One region of the Pseudomonas sp. DR48 genome, then DNA from elsewhere that is predicted to be linked to it. Evidence: riboswitches for the same ligand, from Rfam matches in the RefSeq annotation. Region 1 holds a riboswitch; the other holds the start of a gene.
The links. A riboswitch is a leader RNA that binds a small molecule or an ion and turns the genes downstream of it on or off. The one in region 1 is predicted to bind cobalamin.
Positions count from the first base shown of each region.

Region 2: linked by a shared signal. The riboswitch ahead of cobO (cob(I)yrinic acid a,c-diamide adenosyltransferase) and the one ahead of K5K95_RS24015 (CbtB-domain containing protein) in region 1 are both predicted to bind cobalamin.

Region 1 is NZ_CP081946.1:5,296,045-5,310,927, reverse strand. Features, by position in the region: gene K5K95_RS24055 (DUF2790 domain-containing protein) at 1-180, shown strand, start outside; gene K5K95_RS24050 (MerR family transcriptional regulator) at 177-581, opposite strand; gene K5K95_RS24045 (NADH:flavin oxidoreductase/NADH oxidase family protein) at 659-1,882, shown strand; gene poxB (ubiquinone-dependent pyruvate dehydrogenase) at 1,967-3,691, shown strand; gene K5K95_RS24035 (vWA domain-containing protein) at 3,811-4,356, opposite strand; gene K5K95_RS24030 (ATP-binding protein) at 4,476-5,480, opposite strand; gene cobN (cobaltochelatase subunit CobN) at 5,641-9,507, opposite strand; gene cobW (cobalamin biosynthesis protein CobW) at 9,511-10,572, opposite strand; cobalamin riboswitch at 10,672-10,884, opposite strand; cobalamin riboswitch at 11,084-11,312, shown strand; gene K5K95_RS24015 (CbtB-domain containing protein) at 11,431-11,634, shown strand; gene K5K95_RS24010 (CbtA family protein) at 11,646-12,350, shown strand; gene K5K95_RS24005 (cobalamin biosynthesis protein) at 12,347-12,760, shown strand; gene cobM (precorrin-4 C(11)-methyltransferase) at 12,843-13,589, shown strand; gene nfuA (Fe-S biogenesis protein NfuA) at 13,774-14,358, opposite strand; gene K5K95_RS23990 (acyltransferase family protein) at 14,416-14,883, opposite strand, start outside.
Region 2 is NZ_CP081946.1:3,809,337-3,824,219, reverse strand. Features, by position in the region: gene K5K95_RS17285 (cobyric acid synthase) at 1-997, opposite strand, end outside; gene cobD (threonine-phosphate decarboxylase CobD) at 994-1,986, opposite strand; gene cbiB (adenosylcobinamide-phosphate synthase CbiB) at 1,979-2,887, opposite strand; gene bluB (5,6-dimethylbenzimidazole synthase) at 2,884-3,534, opposite strand; gene K5K95_RS17265 (cobyrinate a,c-diamide synthase) at 3,531-4,931, opposite strand; gene cobO (cob(I)yrinic acid a,c-diamide adenosyltransferase) at 4,942-5,553, opposite strand; cobalamin riboswitch at 5,634-5,865, opposite strand; gene K5K95_RS17255 (hypothetical protein) at 6,020-6,604, shown strand; gene K5K95_RS17250 (PQQ-dependent sugar dehydrogenase) at 6,672-7,985, shown strand; gene K5K95_RS17245 (class I SAM-dependent methyltransferase) at 8,098-8,751, opposite strand; gene K5K95_RS17240 (C40 family peptidase) at 8,774-9,313, opposite strand; gene K5K95_RS17235 (C40 family peptidase) at 9,536-10,177, opposite strand; gene hda (DnaA regulatory inactivator Hda) at 10,392-11,096, opposite strand; gene K5K95_RS17225 (AI-2E family transporter) at 11,327-12,400, opposite strand; gene K5K95_RS17220 (DUF2066 domain-containing protein) at 12,439-13,500, opposite strand; gene purM (phosphoribosylformylglycinamidine cyclo-ligase) at 13,884-14,883, shown strand, end outside.

The DNA of each region.
Region 1 (14,883 bases):
ACGTCGAACGTCGAGGACTACACGTATTCGACGCCCCTGAAGATCGCCAAAGTCCTCAACATGACCAATGGCGATTATTGCGGCATCGGCACCCGGGAGATGACCTACATCGACACCAGTAACGTCACCCACACCTTGCGTTACCAAGCCTATGGCGACAGCTGCATCGACCAGAACTAATGCTTGAGCGACGCCAACACTCGCTTGGCATTCGCATCGCAGGCCATCCCTTCAGGTTTCGCCTGGATGTTTTCGATCAACCCCAGCAACTGCGCCTTGCTTTGGGCCAGGTGCAGTTGCATCGCTTCAATCTGTTCGACTTTGCGTCCCAGGCTCGCCACCAGTTCATCGTGATCAAACGCGCCCGTCACCCTGTCCGGCAACAGCAGCTTCAGCTCATCGAGGCTGAACCCGGCCTGCTGCGCGCACTGAATGATCTTCAGGGTTTGCAACACTTGCGGTGGGTAACGCCGATATCCGTTGGGCAGGCGCTCCACTTGGGGAATCAAGCCCTGAACCTCGTAGAACCGAATGCGCGATGCGTTCAAGCCACTCAACCGCGCCAATTCACCAATCTTCATCACGGCCTCATTTGACTGCTTGACATTAAAGTTAACTTTAAGCTTAGCCTCTTCGCTTTACTGATGAGGAGTCAAGCATGTCGCCCTTCCAAGCGTTGAATCTGCCCAACGGCCAGACCCTCGTTAATCGCATCGCCAAAGCCGCGATGGAAGAGAACCTCGCCGATGCCCGTCAAGCGCCGTCCAAGGCGCTGTTTCAGCTGTATCAGGCCTGGGCAGAGGGCGAAGCGGGTCTGTTGCTGACAGGCAACGTGATGATCGACCGCCGCGCCATGACCGGCCCCGGTGGTGTGGTGCTGGAGGACGAACGCGATTTGGGGCGGTTCCGTGAGTGGGCATCCATCGGCCGCTCCGGTGGCGCGCAGTTCTGGATGCAGCTCAATCACCCCGGGCGCCAGACCATGGCCAACCTGGGACAACAAGCGTTGGCGCCATCGGCGGTGGCGCTCGACCTGGGTTCGTTTTCCAAGATGTTCGCCGAGCCCAGACCGATGTCTGAAAGTGACATTGCCGAGGTCATCCAACGCTTTGCCACCAGCGCTGCCCTGGCAGAAAAGGCCGGGTTCACCGGGGTGCAGATCCATGCGGCGCACGGTTACCTGATCAGCCAGTTCCTCTCCCCCTTGACCAACCGCCGCACTGACCGCTGGGGTGGCACCCTGGAAAATCGTGCGCGCCTGTTGCTGGCGGTGGTCAGCGCCGTGCGCCAAACCGTGTCGCCGCAGTTTTGCGTGGCGGTCAAACTCAATTCCGCGGACTTCCAGCGTGGCGGTTTCGATGCCGACGATGCCCGCCAAGTGATCCAGTGGCTCAACGATCAACCCATCGATTTGCTGGAGCTTTCAGGCGGCAGCTACGAAGCCCCGGCCATGCAGGGCGAAGCCCGTGACGGCAGGACGTTGGCGCGAGAAGCTTACTTTCTGGAGATGGCCGGTGAACTGGCCAGCGTGGCGCGGATGCCGGTCATGGTCACCGGCGGCATCCGGCGCCTGGCCATCGTCGAACAGGTGCTCGACAGCGGCATCGCCATGGCCGGGATCGGCACCGCGCTGGCCCTCGAACCGCAGTTGGTCAAACACTGGCGCACAGGTCAAAACAGCCATCCGCAATTGCCGCCAATCCGCTGGAAACGCAAACCGTTGGCCGCACTGGCGAGCATGGCCGTGGTGAAGTTCCAGCTGCAACGCCTGAGCCGTGGACGCAAGCCTCGACCTGACGTTTCGGCAGTCTGGGCACTGATCCTCGATCGCGTGTACATCGCCCGGCGCACGCGCCAGTACCGGCAGGCGATGGCCAAGTAAAAGCAAATCAGGGTGAGTCATGGTTGCCGTTGGGTTGTCCTCTTCTTATTCCGAGGACAATTCATCTGATCACTGGAGCACCCCATGGCGAAAATCACCATTGCCCAGCAACTGGCAACCACCCTTGAACAGGCCGGCGTCAAACGCATCTGGGGCCTGACAGGCGACAGCCTCAATGGCCTGACTGAAGCCCTGCGCACCATGGACAGCATCGAGTGGATGCACGTGCGTCACGAAGAAGTCGCGGCGTTCGCCGCCGGTGCCGACGCGGCAGTCACCGGGCAACTGGCGGTGTGCGCCGGCAGTTGCGGGCCGGGCAATTTGCATTTGATCAATGGGCTGTTCGATTGCCACAAGAACCATGTGCCGGTGTTGGCCATCGCAGCGCAGATTCCTTCATCAGAAGTCGGCCTGAATTACTTTCAGGAAACTCATCCGCAGGAACTGTTCAAGGAGTGCAGCCACTTCGTTGAACTGGTGAGCAACCCGGCGCAGATGCCCCAGGTGCTGCACCGTGCGATGCGCAGCGCGATTCTCAATCGCGGCGTCGCGGTGGTGGTGATTCCCGGTGACGTCGCCCTGCAAGAAGTCGAAGACAATCTCAAGCCCTGGCCAGCGCTTTCCAAACCGCGCACCTTGCCTGCGCCTCAGGACCTCGATCGGCTGGTCGAATTGTTGAGCCAGAGCAAAGCCGTGACGCTGATGTGCGGCGCAGGTTGCGCGGGCGCTCACGATCAAGTGGTGGCGTTGGCCGATGCGCTGGGTGCGCCTGTGGTGCACGCATTGCGCGGCAAGGAGCACGTGGAGTGGGACAATCCGTTCGACGTCGGCATGACCGGATTGATCGGTTTCAGCTCCGGCTATCACGCGATGCTCAACTGCGACACGTTGGTGATGCTCGGCACTGACTTTCCCTATCGCCAGTTCTACCCGACAGACGCGACCATCATTCAGATCGATCACGCCCCGCAGGCCCTGGGGCGCCGCACGGCACTGGATTTGGGCATCGTCGCGGATGTCAGCGAAACCCTTGCGGCGCTTCTGCCTCGCTTGCCTTATCAGGGTGACCGGAGCTTTCTCGAGTCCTCGCTCAAGCACTATGAAAAGGCCCGCCAGGGTCTTGATGACCTGGCTCAACCCTCATCGCCGGGTCGGCCGATTCATCCGCAATACCTCACGCGTTTGCTCAGCGAACTGGCTGATGACGATGCGATCTTCACCGCCGACGTCGGCACGCCGACTGTCTGGGCCGCGCGCTATCTGAAAATGAATGGCAAGCGCCGACTGCTGGGCTCGTTCAATCACGGCTCGATGGCCAACGCCATGCCCCAGGCGATCGGTGCACAAGCGGCGTTCCCGGACCGGCAGGTCATTTCACTGTCCGGCGATGGCGGTTTCAGTATGCTGATGGGTGACTTCATCTCGTTGGCGCAGTTGAAGCTGCCGGTGAAAATCATCGTCTACGACAATGCCTCACTGGGCTTCGTCGCCATGGAAATGAAATCCAGCGGGCTGCTCGATACCGGCACGGACCTGCACAATCCAGACTTCGCCGCGATGGCCAACGCCATGGGCATTCTCGGGATTCGTGTCGAAGATTCCGAGGCGCTGGAACCGGCGTTGCGCCGTGCGCTGGCCCATGACGGCCCGGTGTTGGTCGATGTGGTGACGGCGACTCAGGAACTGGCGATGCCCCCGACCATCAAGCTGGAACAGGCCAAGGGCTTCAGTTTGTACATGCTCAAAGCGGTCATGAGCGGGCGTGGGGATGAGGTGATAGAGCTGGCGCGGACTAATTGGTTTCGCTGAATAATGCGTCGACCCCATCGCGAGCAGGCTCGCTCCCACACTGGATCTCTGGCGGTCACAAAATCCTGTGGGAGCGGCGCTTCGAGTTGCCCGCGATGGGACCTTAAGCGGCATAACAGTCAGACCGAAATCAGCTCATCAATGTGCCGATAATCCGCTGCCAGCGCCGCGGCCAGCTGTTTTGCCCGACCGAGCCGAATCGGACCTCGCTCAATATCAATCAGCAGCCCCGGACACTCCAGCACCGACAGCACGGGCCATTCTTTGACCCGTCCATCGGTCACCAGCACCAGCCTTTGCTGCTCCGCCGGGAAGCGCTTCTGCCGTGTCGCCAACCAACGGCCCGCCTCCCCCAGCGCCGCCAGCAACGGCGTACCGCCGCCCGCGCCCAAGCCATCCAGCCAGGCGCGCAGGCTCATCGAGGCTTTCAAACCTTGCACCTGCCATGTCGGTACGTTGCCACTGGCGGTGAGCAACGCCAGACGTGCGCGTTGTCGGTAAGCGTCGTCGAACAGTTGCGCGAGCAAGCCCTTGGCATCGCTCAACGCTTGATGGCGTCGGGTCGAGGCCGAGGCATCGACAATCACCAGCCACAGTTCATGGGGGAACCGGGTGCGCTGGTGGAACAGCAGATCTTCATGCTGACGCGGACGCCCCTTGAGCAAGGTGCCAGGCCAATCGATCGTGCCGCTGCGCGCGGCGTGACGCCTGCCCTGTTTACCGTTGGCGAGGCGTCCTGCGCGGGGTCTGGCATTCGCCCCCGCGTCAGATCGAGGGCGAATGCCTAGGGCTTTTTTGGCCAGCTCGGCACTTCACGTCGTGCGCCGACCGGCAGCGCCTGGGCGGGCATTTCGCCCCATTGGCCCTGGCCTTCGCTGGGGCTGGGGTTGGACGCTTGTGCGAAGGGAGGCTGATTGTTTTGCGGTGCCGGAGCTGAATGCTCGCGACGGCGATGGCGCAAGGCAAACTCGGCGACGGCGTCGATGTCTTCCTCGGCGATGGAGTTTGCCCCGCGCCATGCGGCATGGGCCCGGGCGGCGCGCAACCAGACCAGATCGGCGCGCAAACCATCGACGCCAGCGGCAAAGCAGCGCTCGGTAATCTGCGCCAGCGCTTCGTCATCCAGTGGGATGCTCATCAGCGTGTCACGCGCCGTCTGGCAACGTTCGCGCAGCGATTGCTGCTGGCTTTCCCACTGCGCGCAGAACGCTTGCGGATCGCTGTCGAAATCCAGCCGTCGACGGATGATCTGGCCACGTTCTGCCGGTGCGGTGTGGCCGCTTAGGGCGACGTTCAAGCCGAAACGGTCGAGCAATTGTGGACGCAGTTCACCCTCTTCCGGGTTCATGGTGCCGATCAGGACGAACTTCGCCGAATGCCGATGGGAAATGCCATCGCGCTCGATCAGGTTGGTGCCGCTGGCAGCCACGTCGAGCAATAGGTCCACGAGGTGATCGGGCAGCAAGTTGACTTCATCGACGTACAGCACGCCGCCATCGGCCTTGGCCAATACGCCGGGGGAAAATTGCGCCCGTCCTTCGCTCAACGCGGCGTCGAGGTCGAGGGTGCCGACCAGCCGTTCTTCGGTGGCGCCCAAGGGCAAGGTGACAAATTGACCGCTGGCGAGCAGGTCCGCGAGGCCGCGAGCCAAGGTCGACTTGGCCATGCCACGCGGGCCCTCGATCAGCACGCCGCCGATTTTCGGGTCGATGGCGGTCAGGCACAAGGCGAGCTTCAAGTCATCGGCGCCGACCACGGCACAGAGCGGGAAATGCGGGGTGTCGGTCATCATTAAATCTCGGTCATGGTCGCTGATCCATCATCAAAATGTCAGAGGCACTTGTACCCCTGTGGGAGCGGGCTTGCCCGCGATAGCGATATTTCATTCACATGGATGGCGACTGACACGGCCTCTTCGCGGGCAAGCCCGCTCCCACAGTTCAAGCGCGTCAGCTGTCTTCTTCTATATCCAGCAATAAATTCTCCAGCGCCTCGCGGTACTCGCCCGGCGCCTTCCACATCCCCCGCTGCTGCGCCTCGAGCATGCGCTCGGTCATGTCGCGCAATGCAGCCGGATTATGCTCACGCACAAAGTCCCGAGTCGCCGGATCGAGCAAATAGGCGTCCGCCAGCAACGCATATTGATGATCGTCGATCAGTTGCGTCGTCGCATCGAAGGCGAACAGGTTATCGACCGTCGCCGCCAGTTCAAAGGCCCCTTTGTAGCCGTGACGCTTCACGCCGTCGATCCACTTGGGGTTGGCCGCACGGGAGCGGATCACCCGGTTCAGCTCTTCTTTGAGCGTGCGAATCTTCGGCAAGTCCGGCTGGCTGTGATCGCCGTGATAACTGGCGGCCGCTTCGCCGCTAAGGCTTTCCACGGCGGCGAGCATGCCGCCCTGGAACTGGTAATAGTCGTTGGAGTCGAGCAAGTCGTGCTCACGATTGTCCTGGTTCTGCAGCACGGCCTGAACCTGACTCAGGCGCTGGGCGAATTGTGTCCGGGCGGCGGTGCCTTCATCGGAGCCACCATAAGCGTAGCCACCCCAATTGAGGTAAACCTCGGCCAGGTCCTCGCGGCTTTGCCACAACCGACCGTCGATGGCACCCTGCACGCCGGCGCCATAAGCACCGGGTTTGGCGCCGAAGATGCGCCAACCGGCCTGCCGTTTGGCCGCCTCTTCATCCAGCCCCGAGTGCATCAACGCTTCACGCTCGGCACGCACTTTGGCGGCCAGCGGGTTGAGGTCGTCCGGCTCATCAAGGGCGGCGACCGCTTGCACCGCCGCGTCAAACAGACGAATCAGGTTGGCAAAGGCATCGCGAAAAAATCCCGAGACGCGCAAGGTCACGTCCACGCGCGGGCGATCGAGCAGGCTCAATGGCAGGATTTCGAAATCATCGACCCGCTGGCTGCCCGTGGCCCAGACCGGGCGCACACCCATCAGCGCCATCGCCTGGGCAATGTCGTCACCGCCGGTGCGCATGGTCGCGGTGCCCCAGACCGACAGGCCGAGCTGGCGCAAGTGATCGCCGTGGTCTTGCAAATGCCGCTCGAGAATCAGGTTGGCAGACTGGAAACCGATGCGCCACGCGGTGGTGGTCGGCAGGTTGCGCACGTCCACCGAATAGAAATTGCGCCCGGTCGGCAGCACGTCCAGGCGACCGCGACTGGGTGCGCCACTGGGGCCGGCCGGGACGAAACGACCGCTCAGGGCATCGAGCAAGCCGCGCATTTCCGCCGGGCCGCAAGCGTCCAGGCGCGGGGCGACGACGTCTCGCAGGCTGTCGATGATGGCGCTGACGTCCGACAAACCGGCCTTTTGTGGGAGCGGGCTTGCTCGCGAAAGCGGTGAGTCAGGTAAATCAATATCGACTGACACTCCGCTTTCGCGAGCAAGCCCGCTCCCACAGGGTATCGGGGTGGCTTGAGGCTGGTTTAATGTCTGCGAGATCAGTTGGGCGGCGAACAGTTCGAGGCGTTCGCGGGTGTCACCCGCCGTACGCCAGGCTTCATCGTTAAGTGATTGCAGTTCAACGGGACGCGGTCCGGTCCAGGGTTCGGCCAGCGTACAGTCCAGCGGATCGAAGCCCAGCGCGAAGTCCTTGGCCAACGCCCGCAACAAACTTGATTGCGCGCCACGGCCATCGCCACGGGGAATACGCAGCAACGCCAGCAACGTATCGATGCGCAAGCGTCCGGTCGGCGATTCGCCAAAGATGTGCAGGCCATCGCGGATCTGCGACTCTTTCAAGTCACACAAGTACGTATCCAGTCGCGGCAGCCAGATCGCCGCATCGGCATCGCTGTCGAGCTTCTCGTCCAGCTGCAGCTCGCGATCGATGTGGGTGTCGCGCACCAGTTGCAGGATGTCGCGCTGCAATTCACGGGCACGGCGCGGATCGAGCATTTGCGCTTCGTAATACTCGTCGGCCAGCAGTTCGAGGTTGCGCAGCGGACCGTAGGTTTCGGCGCGGGTCAGCGGCGGCATCAAGTGATCGATGATCACCGCTTGTGTTCGGCGCTTGGCCTGGGCGCCCTCGCCCGGGTCGTTGACGATAAACGGATAGATATTCGGCAGTGGCCCGAGCAATGCATCAGGCCAGCAGTTTTCCGACAGACCGACGCCTTTGCCCGGCAGCCATTCGAGGTTGCCGTGCTTGCCGACGTGAATGACGCCGTGCGCGCCGTAGGTATTGCGCAGCCAGAAATAGAACGCCAGGTAGCCGTGGGGCGGCGCCAGGTCCGGGTCGTGGTACACCGCGCTCGGATCAACCTGATAACCGCGCGCCGGCTGGATGCCGACGAAGGTCAGGCCGAAACGCAGTCCGGCGATCATCATCCGCCCGCCACGGAACATCGGGTCATTGTCGGGCGAACCCCAGCGTTCCAGCACCGCTTGCCGATTGGTCTCGGGCAAGGCGTTGAACATCCGGTTGTAATCGTCCAGCGCCAGGCTCTGATGACACGGACGCTGGTCGAGGGTATCGAGGTCGTTGCTGACGCCGCCGAGTAATAGCTGGATCAGCGCGGTGCCGCTTTCGGGCAAGTCGGCCGGCAGCGGATAACCTTCTTGATGCAGCGCGCGAAGGATGTTCAGCGCGGCGGCCGGGGTGTCGAGACCGACGCCATTGCCAATGCGCCCATCGCGAGTCGGGTAGTTGGCGAGGATCAGCGCAATGCGTTTTTCGCTGTTTGGCAGGCGTGCCAGATCGATCCAGCGCCGCGCCAGTTCAGCGACAAAATCCATGCGTTCAGGCTGCGCGCGATAGCAGACCACGTCCGACTGACTGCGCTCACTGCGCCATGCGAGGTCCTTGAAGCTGATCGGCCGGCTGATGATCCGGCCATCCAGCTCCGGCAGCGCGATGTGCATGGCCAAGTCACGCGGGCCGAGGCCTTGTTCACTGGCACGCCAACCCGGCTCGTTGTCCTGAGCGCAGATCGCCTGAATCACCGGGATGTTGCGACGAAACGGTCGCAGGTGCGGGGCTTCGGGGCTGGACTGGGCGAAACCGGTGGTGTTGAGAATCACCGAAGCCGAGACGTGGTCCAGCAGGTCCTCGACCACTGTCAGGCAGCCGGGCTCTTTCAAACTGGCCACGGCAATGGGCAACGGGTTCAACCCCGCTGCCTGCAAACGCTGGCAGAACACATCGATAAACGCAGTGTTCGCTGCCTGTAAATGCGAGCGGTAAAACAGCACCGCCGTCACCGGCTGATCGGCTCGCCAGTCGGCTTGCCAGTCTTCAAGGTCGGCGGGGCTTTTTTGCGGGTGGTAAATCGCCGTGCGCGGCAGGGTTTGCGGCTCGGCCCAAACATAATCGCGGGCCAGCCAGCGATTGGCCAGGCAGCGGAAAAAATCCAGGGCATTGTTCATGCCGCCCTGACGCAAAAACTGCCAGAGACGATCGCGGTCTTCCGCGGGGACGGTGCTCAGGTCGCTGAGTTCCGGGTCCGGGCGATCATCGCCCGGCACCAGAATCAGCTGCACACCCTGCTCCGCAAGTTGCACCAGCCGTTCGACGCCGTAGCGCCAATAGGCGATGCCACCGTGCAGCGAAATCAGAATCACCTTGGCGTGGCGCAGCACTTCGTCGACGTACAGATCGACCGAGGCATGGTTCTGCACCTGCATCGGGTTGGCCAGGCGCACGCTGGGGTAATCGTCCGGCAGCTGCTGCGCCGCTTCGGCGAGCAGCGCGAGGCTGGAATCGCCGCTGCACAGGATCACCAGCTCGGCGGGGGTTTGTCCAAGGTCGGCAATATTGTCATCCGACACGAAACCGCCGGGCTGGGTCCTGAGCAGGTGCATGGCTTACACGCTGAGCGCGGCGCGCAATTGCGCTTCAAGCAGGACAGCGTCCAGTTCCTGGCCGATCAGCACCAGACGCGTGGTGCGCGCTTCGGCGGCGCCCCACTGACGGTCGAAATGCTTGTCGAAACGCGTCCCCACGCCCTGGATCAGCAGGCGCATCGGTTTGTTCGGGATGGCAGCGAAACCTTTGACCCGCAGGATGCCGTGCTGGACCACCAGTTGAGTCAGCGCGTCCAGCAGCAGGCTTTCGTCGGCTTGCGGCAGTTCGATGGAGATCGAATCGAACGCATCGTGGTCGTGATCGTCTTCGCCTTCATGGTGGTGGTCGTGATGGCTGTGACGGCTGTCGATGTGTTCTTCGGAGCCGGCGCCAAGGCCGATCAGCACGTCCAGTGGCACGCGGCCGCTGCTGGCTTCGATGACTTTGACGGCTGGCGGCAATTCTTCGGCGACTTCCAGGCGCACCCGGGCCAGGTCTTCAGGGCTGATCAGGTCGGCCTTGTTGAGGATCACCAGGTCGGCGCTGGCCAGTTGGTCGGCGAACAGCTCGTGCAATGGCGATTCGTGATCCAGGTTCGGGTCGAGTTTGCGTTGGGCATCGACCTGGTCCGGGAAGGCAGCAAAGGTGCCGGCAGCGACGGCCGGGCTGTCGACCACGGTGATCACCGCGTCAACGGTGCAGGCGCTGCGAATTTCCGGCCACTGGAAGGCTTGAACCAGAGGCTTTGGCAGCGCCAGGCCAGAGGTTTCGATGAGGATGTGGTCGAGGTCGCCGCGACGCGCCACCAATTCGCGCATCACCGGGAAGAACTCTTCCTGGACGGTGCAGCACAGGCAGCCGTTGGCCAGTTCGTAGACGCGGCCGTTGGCTTCTTCTTCAGTGCAGCCAATGGAACACTGCTTGAGGATTTCGCCGTCGATGCCCAGTTCGCCGAACTCGTTGACGATCACCGCGATGCGGCGACCCTGAGCGTTGTCGAGCATGTGCCGCAGCAAGGTGGTTTTGCCCGAGCCGAGGAAGCCGGTAACGATGGTGACGGGAAGTTTGGCCAGTGTTTTCATCGGATGCCCTTTGGCAAGGTGGCGGGCATACGGGACGACAATCGCTGCGACGGATGCGCGCGCGGAAGAGTTCGCCACCGGATCACCCCGCCCGGTTGTAGTGAGAATCTGTGTCGAGGCAGGTCTCCTGGCTGACGGTGTGCCAATGGCAGACTGGCATTCGCTGCGCCTTCCCGCGAACCCGTTGTGCAGGGTTTGCAGTGGCGTGGCAGCGAACATCACCGTTCACAGTTGCGGGGGCAGCCGCGGCATCGACCGCGTTCCCTTCTTAGCTTCGGCAAACGCCGAAGAACCTCGAAAGCGCAAGGCTACGCATCGTGTGGGGGCGGGTCAATCGTTGACCTGCCCAATGATCGTTCCCACGCTCTGCGTGGGAATGCAGCCCGGGACGCTCTGCGTCCCTTCGCAGCCGAACGCGGAGCGTCCGTTGAGGCATTCCCACGCAGAGCGTGGGAACGATCAACCAAACGAGAAACCATGCCAATTGACTACCCCGCCCCGCCCATGCTCTCCTACACGCCTTGTTACGGGTGCCCTTCACAGGGTGAAACGGGAAACCGGTAAATCATGTGCTTTACTCAAAGCCATGTCAGTCCGGTGCTGCCCCCGCAACGGTAAGCGAGCGGAGCGTCAGATCCACTGTGCCAGCAGTTCGGCATGGGAAGGTGACGCTTGCAGGTTCAGGCGCAAGCCTTGACCCCTCGTGAGCCCGGAGACCGGCCCGCAACACAAAGTGACCATTACGATCACTGAATAACAAACCCGCGGTGGGCGGGCGCTGTTTGAACCTCTGCGTGCCCGTTCGCAGGGGTCTTCCATGCGCTCTATTCACCCACTGACAGACCAGAGGGATGCGCCATGTCGATCATCAGCAGCACCGGCAGCCACGCCGACAAGAGCACCGCCAGCACCACCACGACCCTGTCTCAACGCCTGACCGCCGCCGTGTTTGCGTCGATCCTGGGTGCGAGCCTGGTCTATTTCGCCGGCTTTTCGCACATTGAAGCGGTGCACAACGCCGCGCACGATACCCGACACAGCTCCGCGTTCCCGTGCCATTGAGGCCAGCCGAGATGATCAAGCGTATTGCGCAAACCGCGGGTTTCACCGGGTTGCTGGCCGCGTTGCTGCTGACCCTGCTGCAAAGCTTCTGGGTGGCACCGCTGATTTTGCAGGCCGAGACATACGAAAAATCCGAACCGGCTGCGGTTGAAGTCCACGAACATGCCGCCGGCACCGCTGCTCACACCCACGATGCCGAAGCCTGGGAACCAAAAGACGGCTGGCAGCGCGTGCTGTCGACCACCGGCGGCAATCTGGTGGTGGCCGTCGGTTTCGCCCTGATGCTGGCCGGTCTCTACACCTTGCGTGCACCGACCAAAACCGCTCAAGGCCTGCTCTGGGGCCTGGCAGGTTACGCGACGTTCGTGCTGGCGCCGGCCCTCGGCCTGCCGCCTGAACTGCCAGGCACCGCCGCGGCCGATCTGGCGCAACGGCAAATCTGGTGGATCGGCACGGCCGCCTCTACCGCTGTTGGCATCGCGCTGATCGTGTTCAGCCGCCACTGGCTGATGAAGATCCTCGGCGTGGCCATTCTGGTGGTTCCGCATGTCATCGGCGCGCCACAACCGGAGGTGCATTCGATGCTCGCTCCGCAAGCCCTGGAAACCCAGTTCAAAATCGCTTCGCAGCTGACCAACCTGGGATTCTGGCTGGCCTTGGGCCTGATCAGCGCCTGGTTGTTCCGTCGCAAAAGCGATGGCCAATACCACGCATGACGGATACCAGCACAGCGCCGACTTTAGTGGTCGGCCTGGGCTGCCAGCGCGGCTGCCCCGTCAGCACGCTGCGGGCGTTGCTCGATCAGGCATTACAGGCGCATAACATCGCACTTCACCAGATCAAGGCCCTGGCCAGCATTGACCTGAAGCGCGAAGAACCTGGCCTGCTCGAACTCGCCGAACAACTCGCGTTACCGCTGATGTATTTCAGCAGTGAAGAACTGGACGTTTATAAAGCGCAACTCAGCCATCATTCGGACATCGCCTTCGAACGCACCGGCTGTTATGGCGTAGCGGAAAGTGCCGCACTGGCCCTGGCCGAACAACTGGCCCAGGCCCCGGCAAAGTTGCTCATTTCGCGACAAAAATACGCCCAGGCAACCCTGGCATTAGCCTGCGCTGCGTAAAATCCCCGATAATCCCTGCCCTCGATCATGAGCAATCTTCATCTGAAGCCTTGCCCAGCCCCTTTTTTGACAGGAACCGACGATGACCGTCTATTTCATTGGCGCAGGTCCCGGCGACCCGGAACTGATCACCGTCAAAGGCCAACGACTGATTCGCAGTTGCCCGGTGATCATCTACGCCGGCTCTCTGGTGCCCGCCGCCGTCCTCGAAGGCCATTGCGCCGAACAAGTGGTCAACAGCGCCGAACTGCACCTGGAACAGATCATCGAACTGATCAAGACCGCCCATGCCAACGGCCAGGACGTGGCGCGGGTGCATTCGGGTGATCCGAGCCTGTATGGCGCGATTGGCGAGCAGATCCGTTACCTGCGCGAGCTCGACATTGCATTTGAAATCATTCCTGGTGTCACGGCGACCGCTGCCTGCGCGGCGCTGCTGGGGGCGGAGCTGACGTTACCGGATATCTCGCAAAGCGTGATCCTGACCCGCTACGCCGACAAGACGGCGATGCCGGCGGGTGAGGAGCTGGGCAGTCTGGCGCAGCACGGGGCCACGATGGCGATTCATCTGGGGGTCAATCACCTGGAGAAAATCCTCGTCGAATTGCTGCCGCATTACGGCGCAGACTGCCCGATCGCGGTGATTCACCGGGCGACCTGGCCGGATCAGGATTGGGTGGTGGGGACGCTGGCGGACATTGCAGAGAAAGTCCACGCCAAGGGATTTCGCCGCACGGCGTTGATTCTGGTGGGTCGGGTGTTGGGCAGTGATCACTTCAGTGAGTCATCGCTGTACCGCGCCGGGCATGCGCATTTGTATCGGCCCTGAAGTGATCGTTCCCACGCTCTGCGTGGGAATGCAGCCCGGGACGCTCCGCGTCCCAACAGCGGACGCAGAGCGTCCATTGAGGCATCCCCACGCAGAGCGTGGGAACGATCATGAACACATCGATCACCCATAAAAAAACGGCGCTCACGGGGCGCCGTTTTTTTGTCTGCAGCGAACACCTTACTCAGTAGTAGGCGTTTTCTTTCTGCGTGTGGTCGGTCACGTCGCGCACACCCTTGAGCTCGGGAATGCGCTCGAGCAAGGTGCGCTCGATGCCTTCACGAAGGGTGACGTCGGCCTGGCCACAGCCTTGGCAACCGCCGCCGAACTTCAGAACGGCGATGCCGTCTTCGACCACATCGATCAGGCTGACCTGACCGCCGTGGCTCGCGAGCCCCGGGTTGATCTCGGTTTGCAGGTAGTAGTTGATGCGCTCGTTGACCGGGCTGTCAGCGTTGACCATCGGGACTTTGGCGTTTGGCGCCTTGATGGTCAGCTGGCCGCCCATGCGGTCGGTGGCGTAGTCGACTACCGCGTCGTCCAGGAAGGCTTCGCTGAACGAATCGATGTAGGCAGTGAAGCTTTTCAGCCCCAGCGCCGTGTCTTCAGGTTTTTCTTCGCCCGGCTTGCAGTAGGCAATGCAGGTTTCGGCGTACTGGGTGCCAGGCTGGGTGATAAAGACGCGGATGCCGATGCCCGGGGTGTTCTGCTTGGAGAGCAGATCAGCCAGATAATCGTGGGCGGCGTCGGTAATGGTAATAGCGGTCATGGAAACTCCTCGCAGGCTTGGGCGCAGTTTACGCCAATCATCGCGCCGTACAAAGTCCTAGTATTTTTGTCGGGAAAGAGCCGGCACCGCTTCAACCGCCGGTTCGCCGTCAATCCACTCTTTAAGCCACCGATAGCTGCGTTTTTCCACCCATTCGAAACTTGCCCAAGATGCCAGACCGATAGTCGCCACGCAAACGACGAACATCACGTAGGGATTTACCCCATAACGCTGTGCGACAAATCCACCGGCAGACAGCACCAACACGTGCATCAGGTACACCGAGTAGGAACAATTACCCAGCAGTTCAAACACCCGGTTGTTCTCGACGTAACGCTCCAGCGAGATGCACGCCATCACCAACACCGCACTCGGCACGCCCCAGGCCAGGAAACGCGGCGCTGGCGCCCAGTGATAAATGGCCAGCAGCGCGCCACCAATGCCCAGCAGCGGCAGCCACAAACCCGGCTTGATCCAGCCACGACGGTAAATCATGCCGATGGCGATCCCCAGCAGGAACTCATA
Region 2 (14,883 bases), 1.5 Mb from region 1:
GCAGGCCGCCGCAAATCCCCAGCACTTTCCCGCCGTACCGCAAATGACGACTGATCGCTGTATCCCAGCCATTGGCCCGCAGGTACGCGAGGTCGCTGCGCACGCTTTTTGAACCGGGGAGGATGATCAGGTCAGCCGAAGGAATCGCCTGGCCGGGGCCGATAAATTGCAGGTTCACTTGCGGGTGCAGGCGCAGCGGATCGAAATCAGTGTGGTTGCTGATGCGCGGCAGCACCGGCACCACCACGTTCAACACCTGGTCTGCCTTGTCGGTCTGGCGCTGATCGATGCCGTCCTCGGCTTCCAGGTGCAAATCCATCACATACGGCAGCACGCCGATCACTGGTTTGCCGGTGCGCGCTTCCAGCCAGTCGAGACCCGGTTGCAGCAACGCGAGGTCGCCGCGAAAACGGTTGATGATGAAGCCTTTGACTCGCGCCTGCTCGGTCGGCGACAGCAGTTCCAGCGTGCCCACCAGATGGGCGAAAACCCCGCCACGATTGATGTCGGCGATCAACACCACCGGGCAATCCACCGCTTCGGCAAAGCCCATGTTGGCAATATCGCCGGCACGTAGATTGATCTCGGCGGGCGAACCCGCGCCCTCGACCATCACCACCGGATAGGCAGCGCTCAATCGTTGATGGGAGGCCAGCACCGCTTGCATGGCGATGGCTTTGTAGTCGTGATAGGCGACGGCGTTCATCGTCGTGACCGCGCGGCCATGGATGATCACCTGCGCACCCGTGTCGCTGTTGGGTTTGAGCAGCACCGGGTTCATGTCGGTGTGCGGCTCCAGATTAGCCGCCTGAGCCTGCACTGCCTGGGCGCGACCGATCTCGCCGCCGTCGGCGGTCACGGCACTGTTGAGCGCCATGTTCTGCGGTTTGAACGGCACCACACGCACGCCCTGACGCGTGACCCATCGACACAGCGCCGTCACCAGCGTGCTTTTGCCGGCGTCGGACGTGGTGCCCTGCACCATCAACGTCGTCATTGGGTTTCCTTGTCGTAGGCCACAAATGCTTGCTCGAGACGCTGCCAATCCGCTTCATCGCCAGGCAAGCCGAAACGCAGGCTGCTGTTGTGGGCGAACAAGCGCAGCAAGATGCCGCGCCGCGCCATGAAGTCGTGAAGGACTTCGGCGCGCTCGGTGATCAGCCATTGAAACAAGGCGCAGCCGCCCTGAGGTTGAAGGCCATGCTGTTCGAGCAACCGCGCCAGGCGCTCGCTCGCCGCTTCGCTGCGCAGGCGCTGCCGGACGTGGCCTTCGGTGTCCAGCAGACACGCTTGGCCCACCACGCGGGTCGGCCCGCTGACTGCCCAGGGCCCGACCTGCTCGGCGAGCAATTTGAGTAATTTGCGCTCCGCCAGTACAAAGCCCAGCCGCACACCGGCCAGACCAAAAAACTTGCCAAAAGAGCGCAGCACGATCAGGCCGACAAGGTGAGTAAAAGGCGCCAGACTCAACATCGGTGTGTTGTCCATGAACGCCTCGTCCACCACCAGCCAGCCACCGCGTGACGCCAGTCGGGCATGCCAGTCGAGCAGACGACTCGGGGTCAGGCTCAGGCCCGTCGGGTTGTTGGGATTGACCACCACCAGCACGTCCAGGCTGTCGAGATAGAAATCGACCTCCTGCTCCAGCACTTCACGCACGATATAGCCGTTGCGCCGCCACGCTTCGGCATGTTCGGCGTAACTGGGCGACAGCACGCCGACCTTGCCGGCGCGGCGCAAACGCGGCAACAACTGGATGGCCATCTGCGAACCGGCGACCGGCAGCACCTGGGTTGTGCCGTAATAGTCGCAAGCGGCCTGCTCCAGACCGTCATCGGTTTCGGGCAATCGCGCCCAGGCCCGCAACGGGATCTCAGGGATCGGGAACGGCCAGGGCGCGAGGCCACTGGACAGGTCCAGCCAGTCGGCTTCTGCAATAGCGTATTCGAGCGCTGCCTTGCGCAAGCGACCACCGTGCTCAAGCATAGAATTCAGCCCCCACGCAGAGGATCAGCAACCATAACCATACCCCGCGCTGGACCAATTGCCAGCCACGGTCGATGGAGTCGGCATCCGCCGGCACGCCCTCGCCCAGTTGCGGTCGTTGATGCAGTTCACCGTGATAGATAGCCGCCCCGCCAAGTTCGACGCCGAGCGCGCCGGCACCGGCCGCCATCACGGGGCCAGCGTTCGGGCTGTCCCAGGTCGGGCCCTGGCTGCGCCAGCATTTCAACGCCAGTCGGGTTTTGCCCAGCAGCGCGTAGGTCAACGCCACCAGCCGTGCAGGAATGTAGTTGAGCACGTCGTCGATCTTCGCCGCCGCCCAGCCAAAGCGTTCGAAGCGTTCGTTGCGATAACCCCACATCGCGTCCAGGGTGTTGCTCAAACGGTAGAGCACCACACCGGGCGCACCGGCCACGGCAAACCAGAACAACGCGGCGAACACCGCATCGCTGCCGTTCTCCAGGACGGATTCAGTGGCGGCGCGGGCGACTTCGGTTTTATCCAGTTCGCTGGTTTGACGGCTGACCAGATAGCCGACCCGTGTGCGCGCTTCAACCAGATCATCACTGCGCAGGGCCTTGGCCACCGGCTCGACGTGTTCACCGAGGCTGCGCATGCCGAGCGCGCAATAAAGCGCGAGGATCTCGACGATCCAGCCGACGTAAGGCGCCCAGGACAATGCCGTGGCCAGCAAGGTCAGCGGCACGACAGCGATCACCCAGGCAGTGACGCCGTGGCTGCGCCAGCCGCGCCCTTCATTGTTGAAACGTTGTTCGATGCGATCGGCAAAACGGCCGAAAGCCACCAGCGGATGCCAGCGTTTGGGCTCACCCAGCAGCGCGTCCAGCGCCACTGCGGCGACACTCAATAACGCCACACTCATTGACTCACTCCCCAATAATTTTCATACAGCAACTCACTGAGCGGACGCGCCTGCGCCCACCCTTCGAGCACCAGCATCGGCGCTGGATAGAATTCCTTGACCGGCCCAAGACAAAGCACCGCCAACGGCTTGGCCCCGGCCGGCAACCCCAGCAGATCCGCCAGCGCTTGCGGCTCGAACAGTGACACCCAGCCCATCCCCAGCCCTTCGGCGCGAGAGGCCAGCCAGAGGTTCTGAATCGCGCAGGACAACGAGGCCATGTCCATTTCCGGCAAGGTGCGACGCCCGAAGATATGCCGTTCGCGATCATCCATGAGCGCAGCGACCAGCACCTCGGCGCAATCGTTGATGCCTTCGACTTTGAGCTTCATGAATTCGTCGGTGCGCTCACCGAGGGCTTCGGCGGTGCGGATGCGCTCCTCTTCAACCAGCGACTGGATTTTGCCGCGCAGGGCCCGGTCGCTGATGCGAATGAAACGCCAGGGCTGCATCAGGCCGACGCTTGGCGCTTGATGCGCGGCTTCGAGCAGGCGCCGCAGCAGCTCGGGCTCTACCGTGCCGCCGCTGAAGTGGCGCATGTCGCGGCGTTCGGCGATGGCTCGGTAGACTGCATCGCGTTCTGACTGGCTGAATGCGTTGTCAGTCATGGCCTCTTCGCGAGCAAGCCCGCTCCCACATTAGATGGAGTACAACCTGACGAAACCTGGTCAACTTTGGGAGCGGGTTTGCTCGCGATGGCGGCCTCAAGTTTTGGCGCAAACAATGCGGCTATCGCTGAAGGATTCGACGGAAAATAAAAATGCACATAAGAGGCCGTCATCCGCCCCTCACGATAAACCGCCTCCGCCCCGCGCCCGCCATTCGGGCTCAGGCCCCGGGCAATCGGCTCAAGCTCGGTGCTGGTCAGCGAATGGTGATAGGTGTGGCCACGCAGCGAACCTTCCGGCAGTTCCACCGCTTGCAACGCCAATGCCGCCAGACGCTTTTGCATCACCGCATCGCCTTTGAGCAAGCCGACCAGTTCGGCACGCGTGCCTTCGACGTCGGTCAGCGAGTCCAGCAGATACAGCATTCCGCCACACTCGGCCAGCAACGGTTTTCCGGCAGCATGATGCGCGCGGATCGCGTCGAGCATCGATGTGTTCCGCGACAGCGCCACATGGTGCAATTCCGGATAACCGCCTGGCAGATAAAGGCTGTCAGCCTCCGGCAATTGGCTGTCGCGGATTGGCGAGAAGAACGACAATTCGGCGCCCATGGCCCGCAGCAAATCCAGGCTCGCGCCGTAGGTGAACGCGAACGCCTCGTCACGGGCCACGGCGATGCGCACGCCGGCCAGCAAAGGCTCGGCAACGATTATTTCAGGTGCCGCGAACTCCACGGGCGGTGGCAGCGCCACGTCGCAACTGCTGGCCAGTGATTCGGCGGCCGCATCGAGGCGCAGATCGAGGTCATTCAACTCACTGGCCTGAACCAGACCGAGATGGCGACTCGGCAATTCGATCCCGGTTTCCCGCGACAAGGCGCCGTACCAACGCAAGCCTTCGGTCAGGCTACCTTCGAGCAATTGCGCGTGACGCAATGTGCCGACGCGGTTGGCCAGCACCCCGGCAAACGGCAAGTCCGGTTGATATTTGGCCAATCCCAACGCCAGCGCACCGAAGGTCTGCGCCATGGCGGTGCCATCAATCACCCCAAGCACCGGCACACCAAAGTGCCGTGCCAGGTCGGCGCTCGACGGCGTGCCGTCGAACAACCCCATGACACCTTCGATGAGGATCAGGTCGGCTTCACCGGCCGCTTCCCACAACAGCCGACGACTTTCCTGCTCGCCGACCATCCACATGTCCAGCTGATACACCGGCGCACCGCTGGCCCGTTCAAGAATCATCGGGTCGAGAAAATCCGGGCCGCATTTGAACACGCGAACCTTGCGCCCCTGATTGCGATGCAAACGGGCCAACGCGGCGGTGACGGTGGTCTTGCCCTGACCGGAAGCCGGCGCGGCGATCAGTACTGCCGGGCAATGACGTATGCTTTTCATAAAATAGTATTCACAGCTCGACGCCTTTTTGCGCCTTGATCCCGGCCTGGAACGCGTGCTTGATCACGCCCATTTCGGTGACGGTGTCGGCCAGTTCAATCATTTCCGGCTTGGCGCCGCGACCGGTGACGACCACGTGCTGCATCGGCGGACGTGCCTGCAAGTCAGTGAGCACCTGATCAAGGTCGAGGTAACCGTGCTTGAGGGCGATGTTCAGCTCATCCAGCACTACCAGGCCGATGGACGGATCGCGCAACAATTCACGGGACACCGCCCAAGCCGCTTCAGCGGCGGCGATGTCGCGCTGACGGTCCTGGGTTTCCCAGGTGAAGCCCTCGCCCATCACATGAAAACGCACCTGCTCCGGAAAGCGGCGGAAGAACAGCTCTTCGCCCGTGCTGTTGCGGCCCTTGATGAACTGCACCACACCGCACTGCATGCCGTGGCCCATGGAGCGGGCGAGCATGCCGAAGGCCGAGCTGCTTTTGCCTTTGCCGTTGCCGGTCAGCACCAGCAACAGGCCGCACTCGTTCGGGGAATTGGCGATGCGTTCGTCGATCACGGCTTTTTTGCGCTGCATGCGCGCCAGATGGCGTTCGTCACGATCGGGGGAATCAGTCATGGGGGAGCTCTCCGTTGAGGCTGGATAACGGCGGGCAGGCACAAGAATAGACGGCAAGAAGCCTGGCATCGCCCACCGTGATGCCGCTGGATGAATCAGGCCGGTCTCCGGGCTCATGAGCGGCTTTCGCCTGACTGCGCGCCTTCCCATGTCAGTCGACACAGTGGCTCAAAGCGCAGCTTTTCACTCATTTACCGTTGCGGGGGCAGCGCCGGGATCGTGCTGTTCATGAGTTGAACCAACGCACTCACCGGCTTCCCTGTTTCACTCTGTCGACCAAGGCCACAGAGCACCTGAAACAAGCCGCGAAGGTTAGAGGGTTGGGGGTGGAGCGTCAATTAAAGCCGGGGTGCCGCCCGGCGAATATCGGCCGCCGATCAAAAATATGACGCCAATCTTGTGCCATGCACGCCGCAATGATATCAAAGAGCCACAATCCCACATCACAATAACAAGGGTAAGCCACATGCAAGGCATGATCATCAGCAATCCGAAGCTGGAATTCCTGCGCCCGGTACTGGAGCGCTGGTTTGACTGTATCGACCGCTACAACGCGGTGCGCGGTGATAACGACACACCTTATTGGTACGACGAAAAAGCCAACCTTGGCCTGCTCGCGGCCGCGGCGTGGATGGCAGAAATGGTCACGCTGCAACAGACCCCGACGCGCAAGCAAACCGAAGAAGGCGACCGCAATGGTCGCGCCGATCTGTTTATCGCCTCCCCCGAGGAGCGCGCCTACCTCCAGGCCACTCAACGTTGGCCACGGGTCAACAACCTGAACCTGACGCAGGCATTGCAGGACATTACCTGCGATGCCAAACGGATCAGCTACGCCAGCGACCTGAAACTCGGCTGTCTGTTCGTGGCGCCGCAAAAGGCCCAGCAGAGCGCGACACCGGAGGAACTTCAGGACATGGTCGACGACCTGCAAAAGGAACACTGCTGCGCCGTGGCCTGGTATTTCCCGTACGCCTACCGCAAGTTGCGCAGCGAAGCCGGCAATTATCATCCCGGCATCGCCGTGCTGCTCAAGGAAGCCCGCGGCTGATGGGTTGAACCATCGCACCACTGATCTTCTCTATGATTAAGTCACTGCATTCATAGGGAAGATCAGTATGCGCAAGCCCCAGCTCGTTCTCGTTATCGCGCTCGCAGGAGGGCTCGCCGCGTGTGGTGATACCTCCAGCCTGCAAGTCACCGACGGCACCGGCCCGTCACCCAAGCTGCCCGAACCGAACAAAACCCTGATTCCGACGGTGAACATCGCCCCGGCGATCGGCTGGCCAGCCGGTGCAAAACCCACTGCCGCGGCAGGCACTCAAGTGGCCGCGTTCGCCGAAGGACTCGATCACCCGCGCTGGCTTTATGTGCTGCCCAACGGCGACGTGCTGGTGGCTGAAACCAACGCGCCACCCAAACCCGATGACAGCAAAGGCGTTAAAGGCTGGGTCATGAAAAAAGTCATGAGCCGTGCCGGCGCTGGCGTCCCCAGCGCCAATCGCATCACCTTGCTGCGAGACAAGGACCATGACGGCATCGCCGAAACCCGCACGGTGTTCCTGGAGAACCTCAACTCGCCCTTCGGCATGACCTTGGTCGGCAATGACCTGTACGTCGCCGACACCGACCGCTTGCTGCGCTTTCACTATGAAAATGGCGACACGGCAATCAAGTCGCCGCCCATCAAAGTGGTCGATCTGCCGGGTGGCACGCTGAATCACCACTGGACCAAAAACGTCATCGCCAGCAAGGATGGCAGCAAGCTGTATGTCACCGTGGGTTCCAACAGCAACGTCGGTGAAAATGGCCTGGACAAGGAAGAAGGTCGCGCGGCGATCTGGGAAGTCGATCGGGCCACCGGCAATCACCGAATTTTCGCCTCGGGGATTCGCAATCCCAACGGCCTGGCCTGGGAGCCGCACACCGGCGCCCTGTGGACGGCAGTCAACGAGCGCGACGAAATCGGCAGCGATCTGGTGCCGGACTACATCACCTCAGTGAAGGATGGCGCGTTTTACGGCTGGCCTTTCAGCTATTACGGCCAGCACGTCGATGTGCGCGTCGAACCGCAAAACCCGGACCTGGTGGCCAAGGCGATCGCACCGGATTACGCGGTTGGCCCGCACACCGCGTCGCTGGGATTGTCGTTCGCCGAGGGCAACACACTGCCGGCGCAATTCAAGGAAGGCGCCTTCATCGGCCAGCACGGCTCATGGAACCGCGAGCCGCACAGTGGTTATAAAGTGATTTTTGTGCCGTTCGCAGGAGGCAAACCAAACGGGAAGCCGGTGGATGTGCTGACCGGGTTCCTTAACAAGGACGAGAAAGCCATGGGCCGGCCAGTGGGCGTGGTGATCGATCAGCAAGGGGATTTGCTGGTGGCCGATGATGTCGGGAACAAGGTGTGGCGCGTTTCGATCGCGAAGTAACTGCAATGTACGCATACCTGTGGGAGCGGGCTTGCCCGCGATGAGGTCGGCACATTCAACATTCATGCTACCTGACCCACCGCAATCGCGGGCAAGCCCGCTCCCACAGGGATCAGCGTTTGCGGCAGAGCGTCAGTCCATCACCCAATGGCAACAACGACAGATCCACACGCAAGTCATCCTTCAAGGCACGATTGAGCGCCTGGATGGCTCGCGTGTCCGCACTCTCGGGATTGTTCTCCAGCACTCGCCCGCTCCACAGCGTGTTGTCGAACACCGCCAGACCTCCGACGCGCAACAGACGCAATGCATGCTCGAGATAATTGGGGTAGTTGGACTTGTCGGCATCAATGAAAATCAGATCGAACTGCCCCGGCTCATCCAGCCTGGTGAGCGTTTCCAGCGCCGGCGCCAGACGTAGATCGATCCGCTGGCCCAAGCCCGCCTCCTGCCAGTAGCGCAGCGCGATGGCGTTGTAGTCGCCCGGAATATCACAGCAAATCAACGAACCGTCATCGGGTAACGCTGCGGCCATGCACAGGGCGCTGTAACCGGTGAACGTACCGACTTCCAGCACGCGCCTGGCCCCCATGAGCTTGATCAACAAAGCGAGGAACTGCCCCTGCTCTGGCGCCACCTGCCAGCGAGCCATCGGCAGCGCCTGGGTTTCATCACGCAGGCGCTTGAGCAGCGGCGTTTCCCTCAGGGAAACGTCGAGCAGGTATTGATACAGGGAATCATCGAGATTGAGTGTGCGAGCGGTCATGACACCCTCCTCGGAGAGAACGTTATGGGTTGCGCGCCAAGTGCTCAGGCTGCAGAACGCGCTTGGCGCTCAGATAAGCTTTCTGCCAATAAGCCTTGGACAAGCTGTCAAGCTTCACGGTGCCGCCGGTGGCCGGCGCATGGACGAAACGACCTTCGCCGACGTAAATCCCGGCATGGCTGACCTGGGAACCGCCGTTGGTGGCGAAGAAAATCAGATCGCCGGTTTGCAAGCCTTCCTTGCCAACGTTGGCCGCCTGCATGGTGATCAACTCGCGAGTGGTGCGCGGCAGGGAAATGCCGGTGACATCACGGTAGACGTAGCCGATCAGGCCGCTGCAATCAAAACCCGAATCCGGCGTGTTGCCACCCCAACGATATGGCGTACCCACCAGGCCGAGCGCGCGGAACAGCACGTCTTCCGCCTCGGGCGAAAAGGGTTGCGGATTGCCGAAGACAATCGGCGCCCGGACCACCACCGGAGCAGGCGGCGGTGCATGGCTGGCGCAGGCGCTGAGCAGCGCTGCGAAGAACATGAGTGCGAGGCGGGCCGACATAGTCATAAACAGAACATCCTGATCTGGCGGCGACTTTTTTCTGCCGAAAGGGCTGAAAAGAAAACCGCCTGCGCAGGACGCAGGCGGTTTGCCATCAATAATAGATCAGGATTCTAGCGCCTATGGGCCAAACTTCAAGTAAGACTTTAAGTTCGCCTTACAAGTTGTCCGTCTACTCCCTTGCGGAGAGACGTTTTGTCGCCACCGAGGTGGCGACAGACTGAATATTTACTTGCGCGCGGTGACCATGGTCGGGGCCATCGCGAGGGCGCGCTTGGCTTCGATGAAGGTCTTGCTCCAGTAGCTGTCGCCCAGGCTATCGACCCGGACACCACCGCTTTTGCGGCTGCTGGAGTGGATGAACTGATTGTCACCCAGGTAGATCCCGGCGTGACTGACACGACCGCGACGACCATTGGTGGCGAAGAACAGCAGGTCACCCGGCTTCAGCGCACCGCGAGCCACCAGCGGCGCGTCGACGTTGATCATTTCGCGAGTGGAACGCGGCAGGTTCATGCCGGCCTGTTCACGAAACAGATAGCCGATGAAACCGCTGCAATCGAAGCCAGCCTCGGAGGTGCCACCGAAACGGTAACGGGTACCGATCAGGGACATGCCACGTTCGAGGATGCTGTCGGCCAGAACCGGAAGCTGGTATGACTTGCCATCGGCGAAGTTTGCCAGTTCTTTATCGGTGGCCACGCCGTCTTGGTAAAGCTCTTCCTGGAAAAGAACGGAAGAAGACTGGGCGGTCATTGAATTTTTGAACTGTTGTTGTTGCTCTTGCTGGGACACTGGAGAGTGGGCAGCGCAACCGAACAACAGGGTGACGAGTGCGAGAGGCACGAGGGGTGCGAAGCGCTTTAGCATGGGCACGACCGTGGCTGATTAGTTGTGAAGAAGCCGCGACTATGCCCGCTATCATCCTCATTTGCAAATTCAATCGAACTTTATGTGACTTCCCGGTTTCGCGTAAACATCTAAGCGCTTAAGCCCCTTTTAGACGCCTGCGCAGCCTACAGCCTGTAGGAAAGCGCATTTTCTGGCGCCTGAAATATGCCAAAACCCCAGCCAGGCTTGGGTTTTACCAGCCTAAAGTTTCTTTCAGGAACGGAATGGTCAGCTTGCGCTGAGCTTGAAGAGAGGCCTGATCGAGGCGCTCAAGCAGCTCGAAAAGTGCACTCATGCTGCGGGTGCCGCGAGTCAAAATAAAATGCCCGACCTCATCGGTCAGGTGCAGGCCGCGACGGGAAGCACGTAGCTGCAGGGCACGCAATTTGTCTTCGTCCGAGAGCGGACGCATCTGGAAAATAAGAGCCAGTGTCAGGCGCGATTTCAGGTCCGCCAGCTTGACCGGCAATTCCCGTGGCGAAGTCGAGGCCGCAATCAGCAGACGTCGACCGCTGTCGCGCAGACGATTGAACAGATGGAACAGCGCCTCTTCCCAATCCGCACGGCCGGCGACCGCCTGCAAATCATCCAGGCAGACCAATTCGTATTGTTCAAGGTTATCGAGGATCGAGATGCCGCGATCCAGCAGCTCGGCCAACGGCAGATACACCGCAGGCTCCCCCAGTTGCTCGAAGCGCAGGCAAGCCGCCTGCAACAGATGCGTACGCCCTACCCCGTCCTTGCCCCAGAGATAAATCAGGCTTTCGGTCCAGCCGGCATCGGCTTCGCATAGCCGCTCGACATAGCCGAGTGCAGCGGCATTGGCGCCTGGGTAGTAATTGATAAAGGTAGCGTCGTCACGCAGACGCACACCTAGGGGCAGCTGAATCGGTTTCATGCTGACTGAACAGTTCCAAAGGAACCGTTAGTGGCCTCTGTGTAAAGTTTGCGAAGTTTATACCCGTGAGGCGGGTCGCACAATGCGACAGACCATAAGCAAAATCAAAGGTTTGCGTTAGCGCCCGGGTTTTATGACAGTTTCTTTGGCGGGGGATGTGACAGCGGCGCAAGGGAAGCAGGTCAGCCCGGCATGAAACCGGGCCGCCCGCGACGGGTCATCAACGCACCTTACAGCTCCGGTTCGTCGACCCCACTGTACATATCGGAATCCTTATACAAATCATGCACATGGCGCACCAGAACCATGATGACCGCGGCCACCGGCAATGCCAGCAGCACACCGGTAAAACCGAACAGCTCGCCACCCGCCAGAATGGCGAAGATTACCGCTACCGGATGCAAACCGATCCGGTCACCCACCAACAGCGGCGTCAGCACCATCCCTTCCAGCGCCTGCCCGACCATGAATACCGCGACGATACCCAGCATGGGGTAGAGATCGCCACCGAACTGGAACAGGCCGGCAATCAATGCCGCGCCGATCCCGATGACAAAGCCCATGTACGGCACGATCGCCGCCAGGCCTGCGATCATTCCGATCAACAACCCCAGCTCCAGCCCCAGCAGCATCAGCCCGGTAGCGTAAATCACGCCCAACGCCAGCATCACCAGCAATTGCCCGCGAACAAACGCCCCAAGCACCTCGTGGCACTCGCCCGCGAGAATGACGACACGCTCTTCACGATCCCGAGGCAGCAAGCCGCGGATCTTGCCCACCATTACGTCCCAATCGCGCAGCAAGTAGAAACTCACCACCGGGATCAACACCAGATTGGCCAGCCAGCCGATCAACGCCAGGCCCGAAGCCGTCGCCTGACTCAGCACCACCCCGACAATGTCGGTGGTCTGGCCCATGTGTTCGCTGATCGCCGCCTTGAGCTTGTCGAACTTCCAGAAGTTATCCGACAGCCCGAATTTCGACTGCGCCCATGGCAGTGCGGTGTGCTGCAACCAGTCGAGCATTTGCGGCGCCAGTTCATACAAGCGAAACAACTGCTTGGCGAGCATCGGCACCAACACCAGCAGCAGCGTCGTGAAGATCAGGCTGAACAGCGTGAATACCGCCACCACGCCCCAGGTGCGTGACAGGCCGGCCTTCTCCAGCCGGTCAACAAGCGGATCGAACAGATAGGCCAGCAGCAACGCAACCAGAAATGGTGTGAGGATCGGATGCAACAACCAGACAAACGCGCAGAGCAGAACCACTCCACCCAACCAGAACCAACGCCGCGTATCGGCCATGTACCACTCCATATGCATCTATATAAAGAAAGAAAACCTTACCAACGGAATCGCAGCTGCGGCACCGGTGCCGGGGTTGGCGCGACCGCTGGCGCCGAACCCTCGGCCAGCGGCTGTACAGGCGTCGCCGGTGCAGGTGCCTGACCAGCCGGAACCTCTTGCAACTTCGCCAGGGACAGCTGCGAACGCAACTGTTCAACGCTGCCACTGACCCGATAGAGAATGCGCTCACCGTCAACGCTTTGCAGATGCGCACCAAACGGCTCCAGCAAGCGTCCGAGCGCGGCGTATCGCTCCAGGTTCATGCCCTGGACTTCCAGCAATTGTTCGCCCGAAGCACCCGGCTTGACGACAAACCGCGGCGCCAGTCGCTCACTGACGGCCAGCATCACCGCATCGGCCACAGCGGCCTGATCCGCGCCCTGCACGCTGCCCGCCTCTTTCTTGTCGCCCAGCCAAAAATTCCACTTGGCCTGCCACTGACCACCCTCTTCACGAGCATGCACCGCGAGCAAGGCGTCAGCGTTGTAACGGTCCGATGCAGCGCGCAGTGGCGTCGCATCCGTGCCTTCAAGATTGGGTGCCGTGGCGACCAGTTGTTCGCTCAAGTCCGCCAACGGCAATCGCAGCGGCAGACCACGGTGTTGAGCCGCGCGACGCAGCGGCGCGGCGCTGGCCTGACCATCGCCCACCAGGCTGGAACCCTCGACGGAGTCGGTCAGCCACCAACTCAGAATCGACGGCCGATTCGCGCCCCACAACGACAGCCCGGCCCGGCGCAGCGCCTGCTCGGTGGTTGCCGGGTCAAAATCGACTTTCAGCACCTGCGGCGGGCCGGCGTCAAAACCGTACTGACTGATGATCTGCTGCGGGTCCTTGCGCAACGGGGCGAGCCCCGGGCTTTGCACCGCCTTCGGATCGCCTGTCAGGCGCAACACCAGTGTGTCGAGCGCGCGCTGTGTCGCCTGATCACGCTCCTCGGTCGATTGACTACTGACCGGCTCACGCACCTGATAAAGGCCTTTGACGGTTTCGGCATGACTCGCCAGGCTGACCAGTGACAAACAGCCTGCAAACACATATCTGGAAATAAAACGCATGGAAGATTCCTGACGACAAGAGCGGCTGGAACAGACCGCATGAAGACGATCGAGCAAGGCTGTGACCACCGCCCTGCGCAAAACATTCACCACGATCTGACGAAGTTTTCGCACTGTCATAACGATAGACGGTTAATCGCGATACCTTATACAGCCATCAAGGAGGCGACCAACACGGGCAATAACGGTTTTTTTCAACCGATATGCCCCTGCCGTCGGCCTGAGGATGGCCGCTGCCCCTCAAGCCTGATAAAATCGCGCGCCTTCGCAGACCGGCAACAGCCGGGCACCCTGAAATTCGCGGACGGCACTCGCCTTCGTTAGTTTCAGCGGTCCCACTGGACTCGGTCGTTACCCCTGAATCCCCCCTAAAGGCCTGGATCATGAGCAAGCAACCCTCCCTGAGCTACAAGGACGCCGGTGTAGACATCGACGCCGGTGAAGCATTGGTCGAACGCATCAAGAGCGTCGCCAAGCGCACTGCGCGCCCGGAAGTCATGGGCGGCCTGGGCGGTTTCGGCGCCCTCTGCGAAATCCCGGCCGGCTACAAGCAGCCCGTGCTGGTTTCCGGCACCGACGGCGTGGGCACCAAGCTGCGCCTGGCACTGAACCTGAACAAGCACGACAGCATCGGCATCGATCTGGTGGCCATGTGCGTTAACGACCTGGTGGTCTGCGGCGCCGAACCGTTGTTCTTCCTCGACTACTACGCCACCGGCAAACTCAACGTCGAAACCGCGACCCAGGTCGTGACCGGCATCGGTGCAGGCTGCGAATTGTCCGGCTGCTCCCTGGTCGGCGGCGAAACCGCTGAAATGCCAGGCATGTACGAAGGCGAAGACTACGACCTGGCCGGTTTCTGCGTCGGCGTCGTGGAAAAATCCGAAATCATCGACGGTTCCAAAGTCGCTGCTGGCGATGCCCTGCTGGCCCTGCCATCTTCCGGCCCGCACTCCAACGGTTACTCGCTGATCCGCAAGATCATCGAAGTGTCCGGTGCAGACATCGAAAACATCCAGCTCGACGGCAAACCGCTGACCGACCTGCTGATGGCCCCGACCCGCATCTACGTGAAGCCGCTGCTCAAGCTGATCAAGGACACCGGCGCGGTCAAGGCGATGGCCCACATCACCGGTGGTGGCCTGCTGGACAACATCCCGCGCGTACTGCCAAAAGGCGCGCAAGCGGTGGTTGACGTTGCGAGCTGGACCCGTCCTGCCGTATTCGACTGGCTGCAAGAGAAAGGCAACGTCGACGAAAACGAAATGCACCGCGTGCTGAACTGCGGCGTGGGCATGGTCATCTGCGTCGCTCAAGAGCACGTTGAAACCGCGCTGAACGTACTGCGTGAAGCCGGCGAGCAGCCTTGGGTCATCGGTCAGA